2 regions of the Pseudacidovorax sp. DMC4 genome follow, and region 2 is predicted to be linked to the other one. Evidence: predicted binding sites of a transcription regulator. Region 2 holds the regulator's gene; the other holds the start of a gene.
The links. Region 2 encodes sigma-54, which starts transcription at its own class of promoters, with help from an activator protein. Its sites were predicted from a motif close to TGGCANGNAANCTGCTTT; they were not measured.

Region 1 (4,411 bases), on a different contig from region 2:
AGCCCAGGCCCATGGCATTCATCGCCGCTGCTCCGCTGCCTCGCCTCGGGTCATGCTCAGTGCGTCAGCGTGACCGGGCGGCCACGGCCGATGGAGCCCACGTCGATGCGGGCCACGCCGGGCGGCGTGGCGGCGGCATCGCCACTGCTGCTGCAGGCGCAGGGCGCCTGCTTGGGGTCGATGAAGGCCAGACCCGACTTGGTGGGCGTGTCCACGAAGTCCATGGTCACGCCGTCGAGCAGCAGCCGGCTTTCGGCGGGCAGGAACAGGCGCAGGCCCTCCCCCACCTCCCCCACCTCCAGCACCGACTCGCCCGGCTGGGGCGCGGCCTCGGCGCTGAACTCCGAGTTGAAGCCCGAGCAGCCGCCGGCGCTGACGACCAGCCGGAAGCCCGCCGTGGCCGGCAGGCCCGAAAAGCGCAGGATGCGCCGCACGAACTTCTCGGCGGCGGGCGTGAGGGTGAGGCTGGGAACCATGGTCAAAGGTCTCTGTGGTGGATGAAGAAAAAAGGACAGGCGACGTGGGCGAGCGCGCAACGCACAGGCCGCGCCGATGCGCCGGCAAGACCGCGGCAAGCGTTATCCGCACTGCCCGCACTACCCGCAGCACCCGCATCGCCGGCACCACGCGCACTACCCGCGGCACCCGCACCACGCGCACGACCCGCATCGAACGGCCGCGGAGCAGGCCATGCGGGAACGTCCGCGGAACCGGCTTTGCCGGGCCGCTGGATGTGCCCCCCTGGGGGGGGTGGGCGGAGCGCGAAGCGCGCAGCCTGGGGGGGTTTAGGCTTTCGTTATGCAGCCGTCCACGGGGCACACGGCGATGCACTGCGGCTCGTCGTAGTGGCCCTCGCACTCGGTGCACTTCTTGGGGTCGATGACGAAGATGCCGCCCTTCTCGCGGATGGCGACGTTGGGGCATTCGGGCTCGCAGGCGGAGCAGCCGGTGCAGGTGGAGGCGATGATCTTCAGCGACATGGCTTTCCTCGTGGATTGCTAGCTAGTGGGGGGGTGGATGAAGCGGCGTGCGGCGCCTCGCTCAGGCGGCCTGCGCCGCGGTGTAGGCACCCTGGCGGATGGCGGCGTCGCCGCGGTCCTGGTGCACCAGCGCGCCGCTGGCGATGCGGGCGCGGTAGTCGTTGAACCAGGCCAGCGCCGCCTTCTCGATGAACTCGCCGACGTACTGGTCCACCGGCTCGATGCCGGCGGCCGACAGCTCGTCCTTGGGGCAGGCGCCGATCTTGGCGACCAGCACGGCATGGCAGTCGTTGATGGCGCGCACCACCGAGGGCAGCTGCTCGTCGTCGCCGAAGCCGCCCTGGCAGTACAGGTCCACCCGGCGGTGGCCGACGAACAGGGCCTCGCTGCGGCTGACCTCGAAGATCTGGAACTCGGTCACATGGCCGAAGTGCTCGTTGACGCGACCGCCACCCTTGGTGGCCACGGCCACGAGCACCTTCAGGTCGTCGGCCACGCCCAGGTTGGCGGCCTCGGCGAGGGCTTCCTGCTTGGCATCGTGCTGGGCCTGGCGCTCGGTTTCCACCTTCTCCTGGTAGGCGCGGCGGCGGTCGAGGTCGTACACGACCTCCATCTCCTCGATCTTGTCGAGGGTAAATTCCTCGCTGCGGTCCTCGCCCAGCAGGCCCACCGCGTCGGCGCGGCACTGGCGGCAGTGGCGCATGAGGTTGGCGCCGCCGGCGCAGGCGTCCTGCACGGCCTTGAGTTCCTGGGCCGTGGGACCACGCTGGCCGGTGAGGCCGAACACGGTGCCGTGCTCGGGCTCGGAGATCAGCGGCATGATGTTGTGCAGGAAGGCACCGCGCTTCTTCACTTCGCGGTTGACCTCGATCAGGTGCTCGTCGTTGATGCCGGGGATGAGCACCGAGTTGATCTTGGTGAGCACGCCGCGGGCCGTGAGCATCTCCAGGCCCTTCATCTGCTGCTCGTGCAGGATCTTCGCGGCCTCGTAGCCGGTGACGCGCTTGTGCTTCCAGAAGATCCAGGGGTAGATCTTCTCGCCCACGGCCGGGTCCACCATGTTGATGGTGATGGTGACGTGGTCGATGTTGTACTTGACGATCTCGTCCACCTGCTCGGGCAGGGCCAGGCCGTTGGTGGACAGGCACAGCTTGATGTCGGGCGCCTGCTCGTGGAGCATGCGCATGGTGTCGAAGGTCTTGGCCGGGTTGGCCAGGCTGTCGCCGGGGCCGGCGATGCCCAGCACGGTCATCTGCGGGATCTCGCTGGCGACGGCCAGCACCTTCTTGACGGCCTGGTCGGGCGTGAGCTTCTGGCTGACGACGCCGGGGCGGCTCTCGTTGCTGCAGTCGTACTTGCGATTGCAGTAGTTGCACTGGATGTTGCAGGCGGGCGCCACGGCCACGTGCATGCGGGCATAGTGGTGGTGGGCCTCTTCGGAATAGCAGGGATGGTTCTTGACCTTGTCCCAGATCTCGGCGGGCATGTCGTCCGGCCCGCCCGACGAGCCGCAGCTGGCCTTTCCTTCGCCCCCGTGGGTGCCGCAGCCCCCGCCCGCATCGGGCAGTTCGAACTTGGCGCCGAGTGGCTTGATCTGCCCGATGCCGACGTAGGTGGTGGCGGGCATGGTGCTGGCTGGGCTGGCTTGCTGCATGGATGTACCTCGCGGGGTGGCGGCACGACGGGGCCGCGTACGGGGTCTCTACTGCCAAAAACATGCCACGCGGTTGTGGCGCTCCAGCGTTGGGTTTCATGCGGTTTCGCGTTGGTTTTGGAGCGTTTGTCTGGCGGGGTTGCGACAGGGCTCGATGTGTGTCGCGTTGGGTATGTTGGCGTTGCGACAAAGGGGTGTTGGTTGCTTGCGTGTGTGGTTCGACCGTTGACGCCTGACGAACGTCTGGCTGGCTTGGGTCGCGGCCTTTACCGTTGACGCTGGATGAGCGCCTGGCTGACCCCGGCGCCCAGGGCGGCCCCACATGCTGCGTCCCTCGCTGAACGCTCGGGCAACCTGCGGTGCTCGCCGGATGAGCGCATGGCGTAACTCGCTACGCGCTTACGCGCTCCGCTCAAACAAACGCCATGAGTCAGTCACAACCGGCCCGCGGGGGCCGCGGGCCTCGCTCATCCGGCTGCGCTCCTCGGCGCAGCCTGAGGGGCCGCCCTGGGCGCCGGGGCCAGCCAGGCTTGGGGTTTGGCATGACCTTCGCCCATTACCGCCCGCTCGAGAGACATGGCCGCCACACAACACTGCTCGCGGGTCAGCGACCGCAGTCGCGCACTGCGCCACCGCCCCCACGCCCACCTCTACCCCCTACCCCTACCCCCGCACCTGCACCTGCACCTGCACCTGCACCTGCACCTGCATACGACTCTGTGCGTGTGCGTCTGCCTGTGGCGCGGCCGGGCCCGTGCGTTCGCTATGCCATTGCTGATGCCGCTGTTCTGGCTTCTGCGGCCTTGAGCTGAGGAGCCAGCGACGAACGCGGGTGACTGCCAAGAGCGGGCGTGACGGTCACCTCCCCACAAGCCCGGCCTGGGGTGTGCGGCCTGGGCGCCCTGTGGACGCGCCGAGGAGCGCAGCCGGATGAGCGAGGCCCGCGGCCCCCGCGGGCCGGTTGTGACTGACTCATGGCGTTTGTTTGAGCGGAGCGCGTAAGCGCGTAGCGAGTTACGCCATGCGCTCATCCGGCGAGCACCGCAGGTTGCCCGAGCGTTCAGCGAGGGACGCGGCCGCTGGGCGCCCAGGCCGCACACCCCAGGCCGGGCGCTTCGTCCACGGCCCACGGCCAGCACCACCACTACGGCCGCTACCAACAAGCCTCACGCGTCAGAGTCGAGAGTCCGCACCAGTGCAAGACGTTGCGCCACGGCCCGAGCCGCTCAGAACTTCCTCACCTCGATCCCATGCTTGCGCAGCGCATAGCCCATCTGGCGCGGCGTGATCTTGAGCAACCGCGCCGCCTTCGCCTGGACCCATCCGCAATGCTCCATGGCCCAGATCAGGCGCGCATGCTCGCCCTCGGGCTTGTCGCTGAGCCCCGACGGACCCGCCGCCGCGGCCTCAGCCGGCATCGGGGCCGAGGACGCAGCCGCCGCCGCCGGCTCGGCCGGCAGCACCGGCTGCGGCGGCAGCGCCGGCTTCGGCGGCAGGCCCGGGACCTCGGTGATCGGAATGTCCACCGGCCGCCCAGGCCGCACCGCGTCCTCGCGCTCGATGTGGTGCAGCACCTGCGTCAGGCAGCGGTTGCCCTGGCAGGGGAAGGCCAGGTCGCTGATCACCTCGGCATGGGTCATCGTCGCCGTGCGCTCCACGCAGTTCTCCAGCTCGCGCACATTGCCCGGCCAGTAGCAACTGCTCAGCACCCGCATGGCACCCGGGTCGAAGCGCATGCGCCGGCCGTTCTCGCGGTTGAATCGGTCCAGGAAATGCT
Region 2 (4,411 bases):
TGGTCCTCGTGGCCGCGCTGGGCCTGGCCGCCGCGGCCCAGGCCGAGAAGGCCGACCGCAACCAGCCGATGAACATCGAGGCCGACTCGCTGCGCTATGACGACCTGAAGCAGACCAGCATCTTCACGGGTCGGGTGGTGGTCACCAAGGGCACGCTGCTCATCCGCGGCACCCGCGTCGAGGTCCGGCAGGACCCGGAGGGCTACCAGTACGGCGTGGTCACCGCCGACCCGGGCCAGCGCGGCTACTTCAAGCAGCGCCGCGATGGCGGCAACGACGAGTGGATCGAGGGCGAGGGCGAGGTCATCGAGTACGACGGCCGCGCCGACACCGTCAAGTTCATCCGTCGCGCCGTCATGCGCCGGCTGACCGGCACCACCGTCACCGACGAGACCTCCGGCCCGCTGATCACCTACAACCAGACCAACGACACCTTCACCGTCAATGGCGCCCCGCCGCCGCCGGGCGGCACCCAGCAGCCGGGCGGCCGCGTGCGGGCCATCCTGTCGCCGCGCAGCACCGAGCCCACGCAGGTGCCGGCCCCCGGCCCGCGCACCGGCGCGCCGCTGCGCCAGAGCGGCTCGCTGTCGGGCCAGAACGGGGGCAGCCGGTGAGCGTCGCGGTGCCGGCGGGCGGCAGCCGGCTGCAGGCGCGTGGCCTGCAGAAGAGCTACGGCAGCCGCAAGGTGGTCAAGAACGTCTCGCTCGACGTGCAGAAGGGCGAGGTCGTCGGCCTGCTGGGCCCCAACGGCGCCGGCAAGACCACGTCCTTCTACATGATCGTCGGCCTGGTGCGGGCCGATGCTGGCCAGATCAGCATCGACGGCGAGGCCGTGGAGCACATGCCCATCCACCGCCGGGCGCGCATGGGCCTGTCGTACCTGCCGCAGGAGGCGTCGATCTTCCGCAAGCTGACGGTGCAGGAGAACGTGCGCGCCGTACTCGAACTGCAGGAAGAAGCCGATGCCCGCGGCCGCATGGCGCCCCTCTCGCGCGATCGCATCGAGCAGCGCCTGTCCGAGCTGCTGGCCGACCTGCGCGTCGACCACCTGCGCGACTCACCCGCCCTGGCCCTGTCGGGCGGCGAGCGGCGCCGGGTGGAGATCGCCCGTGCGCTGGCCACGCAGCCGCGCTTCATCCTGCTGGACGAGCCCTTCGCCGGCATCGACCCCATCGCCGTGATCGAGATCCAGCGGATCATCAGCTTCCTCAAGGAGCGCGGCATCGGCGTGCTGATTACCGACCACAACGTGCGCGAGACGCTGGGCATCTGCGACCACGCCTTCATCATCAGCGACGGCCAGGTGCTGGCGCAGGGCACGCCCTCCGAGATCGTCGACAACGCCGAGGTGCGCCGCGTGTACCTGGGCGAACACTTCCGGATGTAGCCAGGGTGCCTGTTTCCGCGTTCCGTCCTACCGGCATCTCTCCTGTGCTGCCCATGGTTGCGCAATCCGTGGGAGGCCGGCCATGAAGCAGGGCCTGTCGCTGCGCGTCTCGCAGCATCTGGCGCTCACGCCCCAGCTGCAGCAGTCGATCCGGCTGCTGCAGCTCTCGACGCTGGAGCTGAGCCAGGAGGTCGAGCAGATGCTCGACGACAACCCCTTCCTGGAGCGTCTGACCGAGGAGGCGCCGCGCGAGGAGTTCGGCCTGGAGGCGGCCGACGCCCCGGTGCCCCGCGACGAGCGCGAGGACGGCACCGACTACGCCGCGACGGCCAGCGCCAGCAGCACGTCGAGCAGCAGCAGCGACACCGCCGTGGCAGAGGCCGACGCGCCCGCCACCGAGAGCGTCGACGCCGAGCCCGACTGGGACGGCGACGGCACCGTGGAGTTCTCGCCCGACGACAGCGAATGGGGCGGCGACGCCCCGGCGCGCAACAACAGCAGCAGCCAGGACGACGACGAGCGCGCCGACGCCACCGAGCTGGCGCGCAGCCAGGAGTCGCTGCAGGCCCACCTGCACCGCCAGGCGCTGTCGCTGCGCCTCACGCCCGAGGACTCGGCCGCGCTGCGCTTCCTGATCGAATCGCTCAACGACGACGGCTACCTGGAGGATTCGCTCCCGGCCCTGGCCTCGGCCCTGGCCGGCGACGACAACGACGAGTTCGACGAGTTGATCCACCACTTCCAGGTGGCGCTGGGCCTGCTGCAGAGCCTGGACCCGCTGGGCGTGGGCGCGCGCGACCTGGGCGAATGCCTGGCCATCCAGCTGCGCGCCGGCGCCGACGCGGACGACAGCGACGAGGAAGACCAGGTCCGCAAGGTCGCCCTGGCCATCTGCAAGCAGCCCATGGACCTTCTGGCCAAGCGCGACTTCAAGCGCCTGGCCGTGCTCACCCGCAGCAACGAGGACCTGGTGCGCCAGGCGTCGCAACTGATCGCGCGGCTGGAGCCCAAGCCCGGGCGGCGCTTCGTCGATGTGGAGCGGCACGTGATCGTGCCCGACGTCATCGTCACCCGCAGCGGGCGCGGCAGCAACATCAAGTTCCGCGTGCAGCTCAACCCCGACGTGATGCCGCGGCTGCGCGTGCACGACATCTATGCCGGCGCGCTCAAGTCGCACAAGGGCGAGGGCAGCCAGGCCCTGAGCCAGCGGTTGCAGGAGGCGCGCTGGTTCATCAAGAACATCCAGCAGCGCTTCGACACCATCCTGCGCGTGTCCAACGCCATCGTGGAGCGGCAGAAGAACTTCTTCATCCACGGCGAGCTGGCCATGCGCCCGCTGGTGCTGCGCGAGATCGCCGACGAACTGGGCCTGCACGAGTCGACCATCAGCCGGGTGACCACTGCCAAGTACATGTCCACGCCCTTCGGCACGGTGGAGCTGAAGTATTTCTTCGGCTCGGCCCTGGGCACCGAGACGGGCGGCAATGCGTCCAGCACGGCCGTGCGGGCGCTGATCAAGCAGTTCGTGGGCTCGGAGAACGTCAAGAAGCCGCTGTCGGACAGCCAGATCTCGGACATGCTCAAGGAGCAGGGCATCGAATGCGCCCGCCGCACGGTGGCCAAGTACCGTGAGGCGCTGCGCATCGCGCCGGCCAACCTGCGCAAGGCGCTTTAAAGAGCCGCCGCGTTCCTGGCCCGTGCGCGGGCCGGGGCTTCCGATCGGCGTGCCGGCGAATCGCGGTGGCCGGCCACCTCATTTTTTCGGACGACGAAGCCGTGAACGAACTGATCCTTTTCCTGCCCTGCGCCGCCGGCGTGGAAGACCTCCTGGCCGCCGAGGTGCATGCCATCACCGGCCGCAGCGGCGACGACCTGCGGGTGCTGCGCGGCGGTGTGCGGGTGATGGGCGCCTGGCGCGACGTGCAGGCGCTCAACCTCAAGAGCCGGCTGGCGCAGCGGGTGCTGGTGCAGCTGGCGCACCGGCCCTATCGCAGCGAGGCCGACCTGTACGAAGCCGCCTCGGGCATCGCCTGGGAGATGTGGTTCCAGCCGCGCCAGACCTTCAAGGTCGAGCTCACGGCGCAGGGCAGCCCGCTCCAGAGCCTCAACTTCGCCACGCTCAAGATCAAGGACGCCATCGCCGACCGCTTCCGCGCCCGCGCCGGCGGCGTGCGGCCCAGCGTGGAGACGCGCTTTCCCGACGTGCGCGTCTTCGCCCACCTGACGGCCGAAGAGGTCACGCTCTACATCGACACCAGCGGCGAGCCGCTGTTCAAGCGCGGCTGGCGCGTGGACAAGGGCGACGCTCCGCTCAAGGAGACCCTGGCTGCGGCCATGCTGGCCGCCAGCGGCTGGTGGGATCCGGAGACCGGTGCCGTCTCCGACCAGCCGCTGTACGACCCCTGCTGCGGCAGCGGCACCATTCCCATCGAGGCCGCGCTCCTGGCCGCCGGCGTGCCGGCCGGTGCCTCGCGGCGCTTCGGCTTCGAGGCGCTGCTGCTGCACCGCGCCGAACTCTGGCGCGCGATGCGCGAGGAGGCGCTGGCTCCCGCCGACGCGCGCGCTGCGGGCTCGGTGCGGGTCTTTGGCAGCGACGTGTCGCACCGCATGGTCGACTTCGCGCAGCGCAATGCCGAGCGCGCCGGCGTGGCCGACCGGCTGCAACTGCGCGGCGGTGACGCGCTGCAGCGCATGCCCCCGGTCGAGGGCGGCGGCGTGATCCTGCTCAACCCGCCGTATGGCGAGCGCATCGCCGTGGGCGGCGTCGCCGGCGCCAACGCGGGGCGGCGCGGGCCGGGCGGGCGCGAGGTGGCGCAGACCGAATCGGGCGCCGACGGCGGCGATGACTTCTTCCCGCAACTGGCCACGCACTGGAAGCGCAATTTCGCGGGCTGGACGGCCTGGGTGCTCACGCCCGACATGAAGCTGCCGCAGCGCATGCGCCTGAAGGAGTCGCGCCGCGTGCCGATGTGGAACGGCCCCATCGAATGCCGGCTGCTGCGCTTCGACATGGTGGCGGGTTCG

Region 1: the regulator sigma-54 is predicted to act here: its motif matches at 2,685-2,702, upstream of nifB (nitrogenase cofactor biosynthesis protein NifB).

What each region holds. Positions count from the first base shown of each region.
Region 1 is NZ_JBQUYR010000014.1:125,309-129,719, forward strand. It holds gene ACT54X_RS23280 (hypothetical protein) at 1-22, opposite strand, end outside; gene ACT54X_RS23285 (HesB/IscA family protein) at 57-476, opposite strand; gene ACT54X_RS23290 (4Fe-4S binding protein) at 786-980, opposite strand; gene nifB (nitrogenase cofactor biosynthesis protein NifB) at 1,042-2,634, opposite strand; gene nifA (nif-specific transcriptional activator NifA) at 3,861-4,411, opposite strand, start outside.
Region 2 is NZ_JBQUYR010000006.1:265,601-270,011, reverse strand. It holds gene lptA (lipopolysaccharide transport periplasmic protein LptA) at 1-614, shown strand, start outside; gene lptB (LPS export ABC transporter ATP-binding protein) at 611-1,387, shown strand; gene ACT54X_RS13420 (RNA polymerase factor sigma-54) at 1,470-3,062, shown strand; gene ACT54X_RS13415 (THUMP domain-containing class I SAM-dependent RNA methyltransferase) at 3,164-4,411, shown strand, end outside.